One region of the Halomonas sp. PAMB 3232 genome, then DNA from elsewhere that is predicted to be linked to it. Evidence: riboswitches for the same ligand, from Rfam matches in the RefSeq annotation. Region 1 holds a riboswitch; the other holds the start of a gene.
The links. A riboswitch is a leader RNA that binds a small molecule or an ion and turns the genes downstream of it on or off. The one in region 1 is predicted to bind thiamine pyrophosphate.
Positions count from the first base shown of each region.

Region 1 (7,469 bases):
GTCTGGTAGAAGCCGTCGCCGCGATAATAATTATCGCCGCCCTCGCTGCCATCCTGCGCGTTCCACGTATGGGGTAGGTTGACCTGCGTCCAGCCATCGCCTGTCGCCGTCGCTGTATCGTCGGCGGGATCGACGTCATCGGTCGTGAACTGCCAGTCCGGCAGCGGCTCCAGGTGGCGGGCAGCGTCCGGATTGCCGATCGTCTGCGCCATCGCACCGGTGCTCGATACGCCAAGCGCCAGGGTGGTCGTCATAAGCAATTGCCTCAGCACCGGCCGTGAGGCCGCCTGCTGAGGCGAGGTCGTGAGACGACCGATTTGTGGGGTACTCATTGTTTTTTTCCTGTTCACGTAAGGCTGAAAGCTCTTGTTAGCGTTATAAGGCCATGCTTTTCAGCAGTTCGGCTGCTAGCGTGCTGCGACGTATTCTTTGCCTGGGCACATCGTTACAACGATTTGATTCTGCAAAAGATACGTCACCCGCTGGTAACGTTGCATGCGGTCACAAATTGGTCAAATAATTTGGACGAAACTACTCCATTGTTCATAAAAGGAGAGTGAGCCCGTCCATTAGCAAAATCGCCGTCACGCTCTATACCTCTTGGTAAAGCTCGCTGCCTGTCTGGCGAAACTTCTCCGCCTGCTCTTCCATGCCTTGCTGAGCATCAAGAAGCGAATCGCGATCCTTATAGGTATCGCGCACCTCCTGGCTGATCTTCATCGAGCAGAACTTCGGCCCGCACATGGAGCAGAAGTGCGCCACCTTCGCTGAATCCTTCGGCAGCGTTTCGTCGTGGTACTCCCGCGCCGTGTCCGGGTCCAATCCCAGGTTGAACTGGTCTTCCCAGCGGAACTCGAAGCGCGCTTTCGAGAGCGCGTTGTCGCGGCGCTGCGACGCCGGGTGCCCCTTGGCAAGATCCGCCGCGTGGGCGGCAATCTTGTAGGTGATGATGCCCGTCTTCACATCCTCCTTGTTGGGCAGGCCCAGGTGCTCCTTGGGAGTGACGTAGCAGAGCATCGCGCAGCCGAACCAGCCGATCATGGCAGCGCCTATACCGGAGGTAATATGGTCATAGCCCGGCGCGATGTCCGTGACCAGCGGCCCGAGGGTGTAGAAGGGCGCCTCATCGCAGTACTCGAGCTGCTTGTCCATGTTCTCCTTCACCAGGTGCATGGGCACGTGGCCCGGACCTTCGATCATCACCTGCACATCGTGCTTCCAGGCGATATGGGTTAGCTCCCCCAGGGTTTTTAGTTCGGCCATCTGGGCTTCGTCGTTGGCATCGGCAATCGAGCCCGGGCGCAGGCCGTCGCCGAGGGAAAACGCCACATCGTACTGCTTGCAGATCTCGCAGATCTCCTCGAAGTGGGTATACAGGAAGCTCTCCTGATGGTGGTACAGGCACCACTTCGCCATGATGGAGCCGCCGCGGCTGACGATGCCGGTAACCCGATTCGCAGTCAGCGGCACGTAGCGTAAAAGCACACCGGCGTGAATGGTGAAGTAATCCACGCCCTGTTCCGCCTGCTCGATCAGCGTGTCGCGAAATACCTCCCAGGTGAGGTTTTCCGCCACGCCGTTGACCTTCTCCAGCGCCTGATAGATCGGCACCGTGCCGATGGGCACCGGCGAGTTGCGCAGTATCCACTCGCGGGTTTCGTGAATGTTCTGCCCGGTGGAGAGATCCATGATGGTATCCGCGCCCCAGCGGATGCCCCAGGTCATCTTGTCGACTTCCTCCTCAATAGAAGAGGTTACCGCCGAGTTGCCCAGGTTGCCGTTGATCTTCACCAGGAAGTTGCGCCCGATGATCATCGGCTCGCTTTCCGGGTGGTTGATATTGTTGGGGATGATCGCCCGGCCGCGGGCCACTTCGTCGCGCACGAATTCGGGGGTGATCTCCTCGGGTATGCTGGCGCCAAAGTTCTGGCCACGGTGCTGGTGGCCTAGAATGCGCTCAACTTCCGCCGTTCCAAGCGCCTGGCGGCGCTGATTCTCACGAATGGCGATAAACTCCATCTCCGGGGTGACGATCCCTTGGCGGGCATAGTGGAGCTGGGTCACGTTCTTGCCTGCTTCCGCCCGGCGTGGCGTGCGCTTGAGATCAAACCGCAGCTGGGCAAGCATGGGGTCGTTGGCGCGGCGCTTGCCGTACTCTGAGGTTAAACCCTCGAGAAATTCGGTATCGCCGCGCTCCTCGATCCACGCCCGGCGCAGCTCAGGAATCCCCTGGCGCAGATCGATCTGCGCAGCGGGGTCGGTGTAGGGGCCGGAGGTGTCGTAGACCAGCAGCGGCGGGTTTTGCTCATCCGCGCCGCTGGTGGTGGTCGGCGACAGGGTGATTTCGCGAAACGGCACGCGGATATCCGGGCGCGAGCCTTCGATGTACACCTTGTTCGAAGCGGGCAGCGGGGCGATAGCGGCGGCGTCGACCTGGGCGGTTTCAGCCAGGAAGTGTTGAGTGCGGCTCATGATCAGACTCTCTCGTTATGGTTTTTATAAAGGCGTATCAATCGGCCAAATCCAGACCCATCTGCCAGAAATCAATTTCCAGGCGCGTGGCGTCGCGAAATATCTTCGTAAGCGCTTCAAAGCGCGCCGGGGTGACATCGGCCAAGCGCGTATTCAGCCACTCAAGCTCCGCGCGCATCGCCGCCTGAAACTCCTCGCCTTCGTACATGGCGATCCAGGCGTCATACGCGTTATCGCCGCCGCGCACGGTAGTGCTCTGGGCGTTCAGCCAGTTGGCAATTTCGCCGTAACCCACCAGGCACGGGGCCAGCGCCACGTGAAGGTCCAGAAGGTCGCCGCGGCTGCCGGTATCCAGTACGTAGCGGGTGTAGGCCATCGTTGCCCGCGCCTCGGGAAGCTTCGCCAGTTCCTCCTCCGAGATGCCCCATTCGCGGCAAAAGCCGATATGCAGCCCAAGCTCCACCTCCACGATCGCTTTCATGCCCTCATGAGCCTGGCGCAGGTCGGCAAGGGTTGGACTCTTGTAGGCCGCCAGCGCGTAGGCACGGGCAAAGTGAATCAGAAACAGGTAGTCCTGCTTCAGGTAGTGGCGAAAGGATTCTTCAGGGAGCGTGGCGTTGCCCAATTGGCGGACGAAATCGTGCTCGATATAAGCGCGCCAGTCGTTTTGGCACGCGGTGGTAAGGTCGGTGAAGCAGTAGCCCATACATCCTCCGGTGGTAGAGATCCGAAGGGTAGGCGAGAAGATCGAGAAAATGGCGCGGAAGTGTGGCGTGAAATGCACAGAGATTGCCGGCGCCATCGCTTGATCCCTACGCCGGTACCCGCGCTTTTCAAATAAGCGCATTAGCCGGATCAGGTTCAGCGGGACCAGCGCTTGGAAGCTTGAAGCTCGCCCTGCGCCATCTCAGCCGGATTCACCGGCACCCCGTCAAGCAGTTGTCTGGGGGAGTCTAGGGGGCGATCAGGGAGGATGCAAGGGGCGTGAACGAGGCAAACAATCAATAAGCCGGGGGCTGGCTAACGTTGAAGCGCATCTACCATTTACCTTACGGTCCTGTGCCTCAGCGGTTCAGGGAGTCACTGTGTTCCAGGGAGAGGCTGACTGTGCAAGCGTTTGCCAAGCGGTGAGGTTCGCGTGTAAGTAAGGCAAAAACCCTTGGCACTGACGTGACAAGGCGTGAAAGCGTGACGTTACGACCGCAATATCCAAGTCGATATGGGGCGCAAATGGCACCATGGTGACTTGGCAATCCCGGCGTTTAAGAAACCCGTGAGCGGTAACGGGATCCACCAGCGCGACGCCCAGCTCTTCATTGACTAACGCAATCGCGGAAGAGAAGAGATGGACCTCAAGGCCACGGCGAAAGGGGACGTTGGCTTGAAGGAGTACGTGTTTAAGCTTGGCGGTACTTTGATGATTCTCATCGAGCGTAATCAGGTTTTGACCGTAAAGTTGCTCGGGAGAAAGCTCGGCAAAAGAGGCGAGTTCGCTCGAGGTAGGCACCGCTAAATGCATTCTGAGTTGGTACCGGGTCATGCTCAATTCCGGAAGATCACTCTCTGCCTCAATGACCCCAAGATCAAACTGTCCTTCGGATACCCACTCGGCAATTTTGGGTGTACTGAAGGTTTGCAGCGACAGCCGGCTAGCTTCGTGTTCTGCCAGATAAGCCGAGGTTGTCCGGGGTATCACGGTTGGCGAGAGGCCGGGCATGCAGCCGATGGTGAGTTTGCCGGAGTGCCCTTGGCCAATGAGATCCGAAAGCTCTTCTAAATGCCTGACCGAGGACAGCACCTTATCCACGCCCTCGGCCAGATGTTTGGCCTCAGGGGTCAGCTCGGTTCCGTAGTGGTTGCGTCGAAAAAGTAAAAATCCTGCCTCCTGCTCAAGGTTAGCGATAGCCGTGCTCACAGCAGGCTGAGTCAAATCTAGGCGGCGTGCGGCTTTGGAGAGACTGGCGGTGCGGGCTACTTCCTGAAAGATCTGCAACTGGCGAAAGCTATAGCGCAGTTTCATCATCGTTGGCTCAAGATTTTGTTTATGAGTTCATAGTCATCTTTTAATTGTATTTATATCACAGTGAAAGGATGCTGAAAGACTCATCATAAAAGAAACAACGAAGGTGATCTCATGAACCTGGTCGATCTGCTCGGTCTACTCCTGTATTTCGCTATTCTTATCGTGATTGGCTACCGCAGTGCGAAAAAAGTCTCCAACAGTTCTGATTTCGCGGTCGCGGGCAACAAGATTATCTGGCCGATATTATTCGCTACCCTTGCCGCTTCCTTTCTGGGCGGGGGCGCCTCCATGGGGCGAGCGGGCAAAACCTTCGAAGAAGGCTATGTCTTCATGTTTGCGGCCTCAGCCTTCCCGATTGCAACCGTGCTCGCTGGGCTCTTCATCGCGCCACGTTTGAAGCGCTATATAGGCGCTCAAACGGTCGGGGACATCATGGCCTATCACTTTGGTGCTAGCGCTCGCTTGTTTACCGGCATTTTTTCACTGATCTTTTGTGTCGGCATTTTGGGCGCACAAGCGCTGGCGGTGGGGACCGTGTTTCACATGATCCTTGGCATCGAAGTGTCCACGGGTATTCTCATCGGCATGGCGGTAGTGCTTATATACTCCACCCTGGGAGGAATGTGGGCCGTCATCCAGACCGATGTGGTGCAGTTTTTGATGCTGGCGATTTTTTTACCTCTCACCATGTTGATCGGAGTTCACGACCTGGGGGGGCCGGCGGCATTGGTAGAGCGTCTCCCCGAGGCACACTTTAGTCTCATGGGGGACTATTCGATCGGCATGTTCATCAGCATTTTTGTCGCCTTCCTGTTGGGTGAAACGCTGGTCCCCCCATATACCCAGCGCGCCCTGTCAGCACCGGACTCGCGTCATGCCAAAATTGGTTACTCCTTGGCGGGCGGCTTTGGCTTTTTGTTCTACTTTGTGAGCGCCACGATCGGCTTGGTTGCACTGGTGCTTTACCCGAACATATCACCGGATCAGGCTATGCCCGCACTGATACGTGATGCTCTGCCTGTGGGGCTGACCGGCCTAGTGTTGGCGTCGCTTCTTGCAGTGGTCATGTCCACGGCCGACTCCTACCTGAACTCTGCGGCGGTCATTTTCGTCAGCGACATCTACAAGCCATTTATTGAGCCTGAGGTAAGCGAAAAACGTCGCCTATGGATTGAGCGGCTCGTGAACCTGGTGATCGGTGTCGGGGCGGTGATCTTTGCGCTTTACGCAACGTCCATCGTCGATGCGCTGCTACTGAGTTACTCCCTGTGGGCGCCGACGATCCTGTTGCCTTTCGTTTTCGCAGTGCTGCTCAATTTGCGCTGCGCACGCTCGGCAATTGCCGCCATGTTGGGGGGCGCCTTGATCACCACCTTATGGAAGTGGGGGCCGCTGGATATGCAGGGCATGACGGGCTTGACTGCGCTCATCGCTGGGGTCATTAGCAACGTGGTCGTGTTCACACTGGTGTATCGCTTTTTCCGCCAACCGCCTATCGACTCGGCGGCTAGCCAGATCCGGCCTGATGCCTCGACACCCACCCAATAAGGAATATTGCCATGACCTTTTATGCCTTCGCCTTGTATGCCGCAAGCCTGATTTGCGTAATCGCTGCCATCGGTGTCGGGATTTCCGCTTGGCGCTTTTACCGCGATAACTAATCGCGCGTCACGCTGACTCACGCCCCTGAACGATCAACGCTCAGGAGCGTATAAGGAATTTTGAAATGACAAACATCGCTGTAATTGGAGCGGGCAGCGTGGGACTATCTGTATGCGCTTCTCTGATTGAGCGCGGCCACCAGGTGCACCTGTATGACCCGAGAGCGCCCGGAGAAGGAGCCTCTTTTGGCAATGCCGGCATGATTGCCAACTACGTCACGGATCCATTGGCCAGCATGGCGACCCTGCGTAGCCTTCCTCGTGAGCTGACGCGTGCGGACGCTTCGCTCTCGATCGACCCGCGCTATGCATTGCCACTGATGGGCTTTGGGCGGCGCTTTTTAAGCGCGGCGACCCCAACACGCTTTGCTCGCAACAAGGCAGATTTGCTGTCGCTGATCAAAAATAGCGTGACTGCCCAGCATGCACTTCTCGATACGCTGGATGCGCCGACGCTGTTTGCCGACAGCGGGTGTCTACAAATTGTACGCAACGATGCCAGTGCGGCGCAGGGGATCGAGCAAGCCGCTGCCAATAAGCGCCGCGATGGTCTTGACTGCCGGGCATTAACCGCCGAGGAAGTCCGCGAGCTGGAGCCTGAATTGGCCGCCAAGGGGCTGGAAGGCGCGCTTTATTTTCCCGCTACCCGCCACCTTAAAAACCCATTGGCGGTGACCCGGACTCTCTATCAGTGTTTGGTGAGCCAAGGGCTTCACTTTCATCGCGCAGAGGTGACTCAGCTAAGCGCCCAGCGTGATGGTGGGTGGCAGCTATCGGTCAACTACCCTGATATCGACAGCGCTGATGCCGGCAGCGGTAAGGCTCATGTCGAGCAGGTCCAAGTCGATCAGGTCGTGCTGTGCGCGGGGATGGTCAATAATCGGCTGTTAAAAGCGCTGAATATAAAACTGCCCGTGGTCAGCGAGCGTGGTTACCACATTCGTCTGGAAACACCGGTCGCCCTGACACGTCCGGTGGGCTGGCTGGCGCACCACTTCTACGCTACGCCCATGGAGGGAGGCGTGCGAATGGCCGGCACCACCGAGTTCAAGACCGCTAACGCGTTGCCCGACGAGCGACGCTGGGAGCAATTGCGCCAGTGGGGAGGCGAGCTCTTCGGCCAGCCGGTTACCCTGGGGGAGAGCTGGTTTGGAGTGCGTCACTCGACGCCGGATGGTTTGCCCGCCATCGGTGAATTAGCCGAGCATCAAGGCCTCTACCTGGCCTACGGACACGGTCACCTGGGCTTGACGCTGTCGGCTCATACCGGGCAACTGATTGCCGATATGGTCGATGGCAATGAGCTTCCGCAA
Region 1 covers NZ_CP134865.1:2,706,568-2,714,036, reverse strand. The annotation lists gene RN346_RS12465 (glycoside hydrolase family 2 TIM barrel-domain containing protein) at 1-332, opposite strand, end outside; gene thiC (phosphomethylpyrimidine synthase ThiC) at 592-2,472, opposite strand; gene tenA (thiaminase II) at 2,510-3,178, opposite strand; TPP riboswitch at 3,265-3,413, opposite strand; gene RN346_RS12450 (LysR family transcriptional regulator) at 3,545-4,495, opposite strand; gene RN346_RS12445 (sodium:solute symporter family protein) at 4,607-6,043, shown strand; gene RN346_RS12440 (FAD-dependent oxidoreductase) at 6,222-7,469, shown strand, end outside.

Region 2 (7,469 bases), 750 kb from region 1:
AGTTCGAGCGCCACGTGCACGGCGGCGGCGAGGAGATTCTGGTACTCGAGGGCGTGTTCGGTGACGAGCACGGCCGCTACCCGGCGGGCAGCTACCTGCGCAACCCGATCGGTACCGACCACGCGCCGCAAATCGGCGAAGAGGGCGCGCTGATTCTGGTCAAGCTCCACCAGTTCGAGCACACCGATACGCTCAAGATCGCGGTGCCCGCCCACCGCTTGCCCTGGCAGCCGGACCAGCGCGAAGGCGTGGCCTACAAGATGCTGCACACCCATGGCCAGGAGCGCGTAAGCCTGGAGAAGTGGGGCGCGGGCGTCGTCGCCCGCTACCCACAGCTCAGCAAGGGGCTCGAGATTTTCGTGCTGGAAGGGACGCTTTGGGACGGGGAGACCGAGTACCCGACGGGCAGCTGGTGTCGCTACCCCTATGGCGCTCTGCCCACGCTCGAGGCCGGCGCCCGCGGCGTTCGGCTCTATCTCAAGCGCGGGCATCTCTCTGCGGCGTAATGCTCAAAGCGCGTTGAGCCCGAGAAACGGCAGCAAGGTCAGCAGCGCGACCAGCAGCACCGCGACGATGGTCAGCACCACCTGGATGGGGTGGGCCAGAAAGCGCCGCCAGAGCGTGGGCGCCTCGCCCCGAGCGCGGGCCTGCTCGAACGCCGCGCGCTCGCGCTGCCGGCGCGCTTGCTGATACTCGGCCAGCGCCGCCTCGGCGGCCTCGCGCTGGCTCGAGTCGCGCAGCCAAATTGCATCGACCCCAAGGCGGAAAAAGCCGGCCTGGGTCTCATAAACGTCGAAGCCGCGCTCATCCAGCAGCCTTCGCACTTCCAGCGCCTCTTCATCGGTCACGTGGCGCAGGCGAAACAGCAGGTGCGCCACCCTAGTCGCCCATACCGGCCATGAGGTCGGCCTGGATCACCTCGATCCAGTAGCCGTCCGGGTCCTTGACGAAGATCACGTCCTTCATTTTGCCCTGATCGGCGCGCTTGACGAAGGTCACCTCACACACGTCGAACCAGGCCTGGGCGGCGTTGAGATCCGGCACGCTAAAGCAGATATGGCCAAAGCCCTGGGGCTCGGCGTTGCCGTCGTGGTAGGCGAAATCCGTCTGCTCCTCGGTGCCCCAGTTGTGGGTCAGCTCAAGAAGCCCCTTTTGCGCGAAGGTCCAGGCAGTGCGCTCGCGCGTATCTTCCGGGATTGGCTCGCCCTGCTCGACGTTGGCGAGAAAATAGAGCGAAAACTGCATCTCCTCGAAATCGAGTCGGCGCAACACGCGCATGCCGAATACGCGAGAGTAAAACGCCAGCGCCGTTTCCGGGTCCTTGACGCGCAGCATGGTGTGATTCAAACGAAACCCCTGGGTGTTGGCCGGGGCGGCGACCACGCCGGGATGCTGCTCACCTTGAAAACTCATGAAATGCTCCTTTAAGGCCGATAAACTTTGACGAAACCGAGGCCGTGTACAAGGATGTACTCTACTTGATACAGGTATGACGCGCATTTACCCCTATCAACCACATCCAACCTTAACAATGAGGTCGGTGGCCCACTAATTCCAGCCCCGGCTTCCGGAGGCATCATGTCTCGTGACCGTAATGTTTTAGGTGAGCCTTTAACGCCCTGCTGCCACAGCCCTAAAACCGGTTTCTATCGCGACGGTTTTTGCCGTGTCGGCCCTGACGATGCCGGTGTGCACTCCGTGTGCGCCATCGTCACCGAAGAGTTTCTCGCTTTTTCCCAGGCCCAGGGTAACGACCTGGTCACGCCGCGCCCGGAGTTCGGCTTTCCAGGGCTCGCCCCCGGTGATCGCTGGTGTCTGTGCGCCAAGCGCTGGCTGGAAGCGTCGGAAGTAGGCCTGGCGCCGCCGGTGATTCTGTCCGGCACCAACCAGAAAACCCTCGATATCATTCCCCTGGTCACGCTCCAGCAGCACGCCATGGACGCGGTACACTAGTCGATTTGACCAGGCTCGATGGATCAGTCTCGACGGCTTTACAAGCCGCCGCCGTATCCGGATAGTAGCACTCACGACAGGGGCGCCCGTTTGGGCTGAGATGCACCCTTTGAACCTGAACCGGATAGTACCGGCGTAGGGAGTCGTGGTGTTCGCACCACCTCTCTCGCCGGGAGGACGTCATGACCCTACCCCCGCTTGGCCACTACCTTGGCGCGCTTCGCGAAAGCACCCCGCTCGTTCACTGCATGACCAATTTCGTCGCCATGAACTCCAGCGCGAACCTGGTGCTGGCCGTCGGCGCGTCGCCGGCGATGCTTCACGCGATCGAAGAGGCGCCGGCGTTCACCGAACTTGCCGGGGCGCTGTCGATCAATATCGGCACCATATCACCGAGCTGGGCCAAAGCGATGCTGGCCTGCGCCGACGTGGCGAGACGCCGCTCGATCCCTTGGGTGCTGGACCCGGTGGCGGTGGGCGCGACCGCCTACCGCCGTGAGCTTTGCGAGCAGTTACTGGCACTCGAGCCCACGGTGATTCGCGCCAACGCCTCGGAAGTATTGGCGCTTGCCGGGCTCGAACGCCAGGGACGCGGCGTGGACGCCGCCCCCACGACCCACGACGTTGAGGCAGCCGCCATGGCGCTCGCCAAACGTCAGCGCTGCGTGGTCGCCATGACCGGCGAGCGCGATGTCGTCACCGACGGTACGCGCCATCTTCATATCGATGGCGGACACGCCCTGATGCCGCGCGTTACCACCCTTGGCTGCGGGCTTAGCGCCATCGTGGCGGGCTTTGTGGCGGCCAGCCCAAGCGCCGCGCTCGAGGCGAGCACGGCGGCTCTGGCCGCCTTCGCCGAGGCCGGGCGTGACGCCGGCGAGCGCGCTCGGGGGCCGGGCAGCTTTCAGGTCGAGCTGATCGATGCGCTCTACCGGCTCACGCCAGCGGCGCTCTCCCAGGCGGGATCGACGTGCGTGACGTCCAAGGGCCGCGAAGGAGATCAACCATGACGCTCGATCTTTCGCTTTATCTGGTGACCGACGCCGTGCTTTGCCGCGACTACGGGCTCGAGCGTACCGTCGAGGCCGCGGTGCGCGGCGGAGTGAGCGTGGTGCAGCTTCGCGACAAGCACGCCAGTGACGCCGCCATGGTCGACGAGGCCAAACGCCTGAAGGCGCTGCTCACCGGCACCGGCGTGCCGTTGATCATCAATGATCGACTCACCGTGGCGCTCGAAAGCGGCGCCGACGGCCTGCACGTCGGCCAAAGCGACGCCGCCGCGCTTGAGGCGCGCCAGGCGCTGGGTGATGATGCGATCATCGGGCTTTCGATCAACACCCTCGCAGAGCTTGCGCGCGCGCCGCGCGAGGCGCTCAGCTACTTTGGCCTCGGCCCCGTGTTTGCCACCGCCAGCAAGAGCGATCACGCCGCGCCGCTGGGCCTGAAGGGCTTGGCCGAGCTTGCCCGCGCCAGCCGCTTGCCAACGGTGGCGATCGGCGGGCTCAAGGCGGAACACGCTGACGACGTGCTCGCCGCCGGCGCCAACGGGCTGGCAGTGATCTCCGCGATTTGCGGCACACCGGACCCTTGCCGTGCCGCGCAGGCGTTCAAGCGGTGAAGCATCAGCTCGAGCATATCAGCGCCTTTGTGAAGGTGGCGGAGCTTGGCAGCTACACCCGCGCCGCCGAAGCGCTGGATCTTTCCCGTACCAGGCTATCGCGCCAGGTGATGGCGCTGGAAGAGACGCTGGGCGCGCGACTTTTGCAGCGTACCACGCGCCGCATTCACCTGACGCCGGAAGGCGAGCGCTACCTGGCCCACGCCCAATCGATACTGCGCGCGCTGGATGACGCGGCCAGCGACGTGGGCAGCACCACCCAGGCGGTACGCGGTGAAATGCGCATCAACGCGCCGATGAGCTTCGGCGTGCGCTACCTGGCACCGCTGGTGGCGGAGTTCATGACCGAGCATCCCGAACTCGAGGTGCGTCTGGATCTCAACGACCGCCGGGTGGATCTCATCGAAGAGGGGTATGACGTGGCGATCCGTATCGGCCAGCTGGCGGACTCCAGCCTGATCGCGCGGCGCCTCACCCGGTGTCGGATGCTGTTTTGCGCCTCGCCGGACTATCTTGCAAGGATGGGTACGCCCACTACGCTAGCGGCGCTGGCCGACCACCGCTGCCTTCGATACCGCAGCGGCCAGGCCAGCGCCGACTGGGTGCTGGGTAACGCGACCACGCTGACCCCGCAGGGCCCGCTTGAAAGCAACAATGGCGACGTCCTGACCCACATGGCAGAGGCCGGGCTCGGTATCGCTCAGCAGCCAAGCTTTCTGGTCACCGAGAGCATTCTGACGGGCCGGCTGGTGCCGCTTCTGACCGACCAACCGCCGGTCATGCTCGATATTCACGCGCTCTATATGGCCAGGCGCTACCTGCCGGCCAAGGTCGAGCGCTTCATCGACCGGCTGCAGCAGGCCTGGGGTAATCCACCCTGCTGGGAAGAGGCCATGGGACTATCGCGCCTGACGCAACAGTGAAGTGGAAAAAGCGCAGATTATCTTCGACTCCGGCCGCGCTAAAGTCTCTCCATCGGCAACGTTCTGCCCCTTTGGAGACCCCCTCATGAACACCGCGCAACCGACATCCACCAACGCCTTCCAACCCTACGTTTTCCAACCCTACGCCACGACGCTGCTGCGCGTAGCGCTCGGCGTCATGGCGCTGGCCCATGGCCTTTTGAAAGTGCTGGTATTCACCCTGCCCGGCACGGTGGCCTACTTCGAATCATTGGGGCTACCCGGTTTTCTGGCTTACCTGACCATCGCCGGTGAAATCGGGGGCGGCCTGGCGCTGATCCTCGGTGTTTATACCCGCTGGGTGAGCCTGGCAATGATTCCGCTGCTGCTGGGGGCGGCCTCGGTTCACCTGGGTAACGGCTGGATGTTCTCCAACGCTGGCGGCGGCTGGGAGTTCCCGGTCTTCTGGGCACTCGCGCTGCTGGTACAGGCAGGGCTGGGGGGTGGACGTTTCAGCCTGACCGACCGCTCTCGCTAATCACGTTACGACGCCATGCCAGGCCCCGGTTGATGGGGCCTTTTGAAGGAGATCGATCATGCTACCCAGCCTGTTTGTTTCCCACGGCTCCCCGATGCTTGCGCTTAACGCCACGCCCGCCCACCGTTTTCTGCGCGAGCTGGGGCAAACCCTGACCCCCAAAGCGGTCATCGTCATCTCCGCCCACTGGGAGAGTTTAACGCTCAAGGTCAGCCAGAGTGCGTGGCCGGAAACCCTTCATGACTTTGGCGGCTTCCCCCGCGAGCTATTCGATTGCCAGTACCCCGCCCCGGGCGAGCCCGTACTGGCCAGGCGGCTGGGTGACCTATTGGGCGCCACTGTCGTCGATCGTGGCTTCGACCACGGCGCCTGGGTGCCGCTGTCGCTGATGTTTCCAAATGCCGACGTTCCGGTCGTTTCGCTGTCGCTACCGCTTCGCTGGTCGAGCGAAAAGCTCAAAGCGCTGGGGGAACAGCTCGCTCCCCTGCGCGAAGAGGGCGTGCTGATCATGGGCTCGGGCAGCCTGACGCATAACCTGTACGAAACCATGGCGATGGGCAGCCGGATGCCGCCGTGGGTCGGCGAGTTTTCCGACTGGGTGAACACGCAGTTCGAAACGAACAATCGCGACGCATTGCTGGCGTGGCAGAGCGCCCCGCAAGCGCAGCGCAATCACCCCACGCCAGAGCATTTTTTACCCTTGCTGGTGGCCATGGGTGCCGGCGGCGATGCCAGGCAGCTTCACCACAGCGTCGAGCACGGCGTGCTGGCGATGGACGTTTACGCCTTCGACTAAACGCTCATCCACATCGCCTGGCACGTGTTTCTGAGCGAACGGTCCCCCGTTACACGAGTGGGCTTACGCCGTCGGGCGGCGCTTGAGCGTAGTGCGGCGGTCGTGATAAGCGATCCAGAGCCCGCTTGCCATGATCAGCGCGCTGCCGATCCATACCCAGCGATCCGGAAGCTCGCCCCAGAACCACCATCCCAGCAGCACTGCCCATAAAAGCGCCGTATAGTCGAAGGGGGCAGCAATCGCAGCCGGCGCATGGCGAAACGCCAGCGTAATGAATGCGGTCGCCGCGACCCCCAGTAGGCCAGAGGCCAAAAAGCCCAGCCAGTGAATCGGTTCCGGCGTCGTCCAGACAAACGGCACCATGGCGCCAGTGAGTAGCATGGGTACCAGGGTCATGTAGAACACCAGCGCCCAAAAGGACTCTCGCGAACCGTAGCGCCGGGCGGTAATCATCGTCAGGGCGTAGAACAGCGCGGCACCGATCAATACCAGCGCGCCGATGTGAAAGGCGTCGCCGCCAGGACGCACCACGACCAGCACGCCGGCAAAGCCCAGCAGCGAAGCGGCCAAGACCGGGCGGTCGATGCGCTCACCCAACAGCGGCACCGACAAGAGCGTGACGAACAGCGGTGCGACAAAGGCGATCGCCGTGGCTTCGGCCAGCGGCATGAGAATCAGGCCAATGATGAAGCAGGTCATGGTGGCGGTATGAATCAACCCACGAAGTAAATGTACGCCCGGGCGACGCGTGGCGAGCTTTCTTAGCCCGCCGGCGAAGTGGGCGAGCAGTGCGATCAGCGGCAGCGACACCAGGCTGCGAAAGAAGGTGATTTGAACCGGCGAGTGGGTTTCGCCCAGCCATTTCGAGATGGCGTCGCCGAGTGCCAGAAACAGCACCCCGAGACACATGCTCAGGATTCCCTTTAGCGACGTCGACACGACCGCTTCTCCTCCATTGGGCAGCGACCGTGGCCACGCCCATAAAAAAAGCCCCGCCGACGATCCGCCGGCGGGGCCACGTTTCTGACCACGCTAAAGGCTTGCGTTGACCACCATGCAGTCCATACCGCGGGCGTGAAGCGTCTGACAGGCAGCGATGGCGCGCGCTTCGTCGAGCGCTACCACGCGAGCGCGAAACACCGGTGTCTGGCCATCAATGGTGTCCACCGCCACGCGCCCGCCGACGTTATTGGGCAGATGCTGGGCGGCTTGACGGGCGAGCTGCTCGGCATGGCTTGCCTGACTGAACGCGCCGACCTGGATACCCCAGCCGCCACTTCCCGCCACGGCCAGTGCCGGAGCGCTAATGCCCTGCTGCTCGTTGATCAGCGCGCGTAGCGGGTCGCGCGGTGCGGCCTCCGGCGAGGGGCGCGCGGGCTGGGCCACCGGTGCCGCGGTGGGCGCCATATTGGCCCCAGCGGTAGCCGAGGGTGACATCGTGGTGGTATCGATGTTGGCCAGAATTGGCGAGGGCGGCGTGCTTGGCGGCGGGGAACTCAAGGGTACCGGTGCCCGGCCAAAGGACATGAACTCCCGCGAGAAATTGGTATCGGCCATCCAGCTGGTGTTGTCGCGCAGCCTGGCGCGGGCGAAGCTGCGATCGAGCAGATCCGCCATGTGGGCATCGCGAGACGAGGAGCTGAAACCGCCCATCACGACCGC
Region 2 covers NZ_CP134865.1:3,459,946-3,467,414, forward strand. The annotation lists gene RN346_RS15845 (cupin domain-containing protein) at 1-506, shown strand, start outside; gene RN346_RS15850 (DUF6164 family protein) at 510-878, opposite strand; gene gloA (lactoylglutathione lyase) at 880-1,413, opposite strand; gene RN346_RS15860 (DUF2237 family protein) at 1,579-1,953, shown strand; TPP riboswitch at 2,022-2,112, shown strand; gene thiM (hydroxyethylthiazole kinase) at 2,136-2,963, shown strand; gene thiE (thiamine phosphate synthase) at 2,960-3,571, shown strand; gene RN346_RS15875 (LysR substrate-binding domain-containing protein) at 3,568-4,494, shown strand; gene RN346_RS15880 (DoxX family protein) at 4,580-5,011, shown strand; gene RN346_RS15885 (class III extradiol ring-cleavage dioxygenase) at 5,070-5,807, shown strand; gene RN346_RS15890 (DMT family transporter) at 5,871-6,746, opposite strand; gene RN346_RS15895 (serine hydrolase) at 6,840-7,469, opposite strand, start outside.
Region 2: it holds a riboswitch for thiamine pyrophosphate, as region 1 does, so the genes downstream of both, thiM (hydroxyethylthiazole kinase) here and tenA (thiaminase II) in region 1, are expected to answer to the same signal.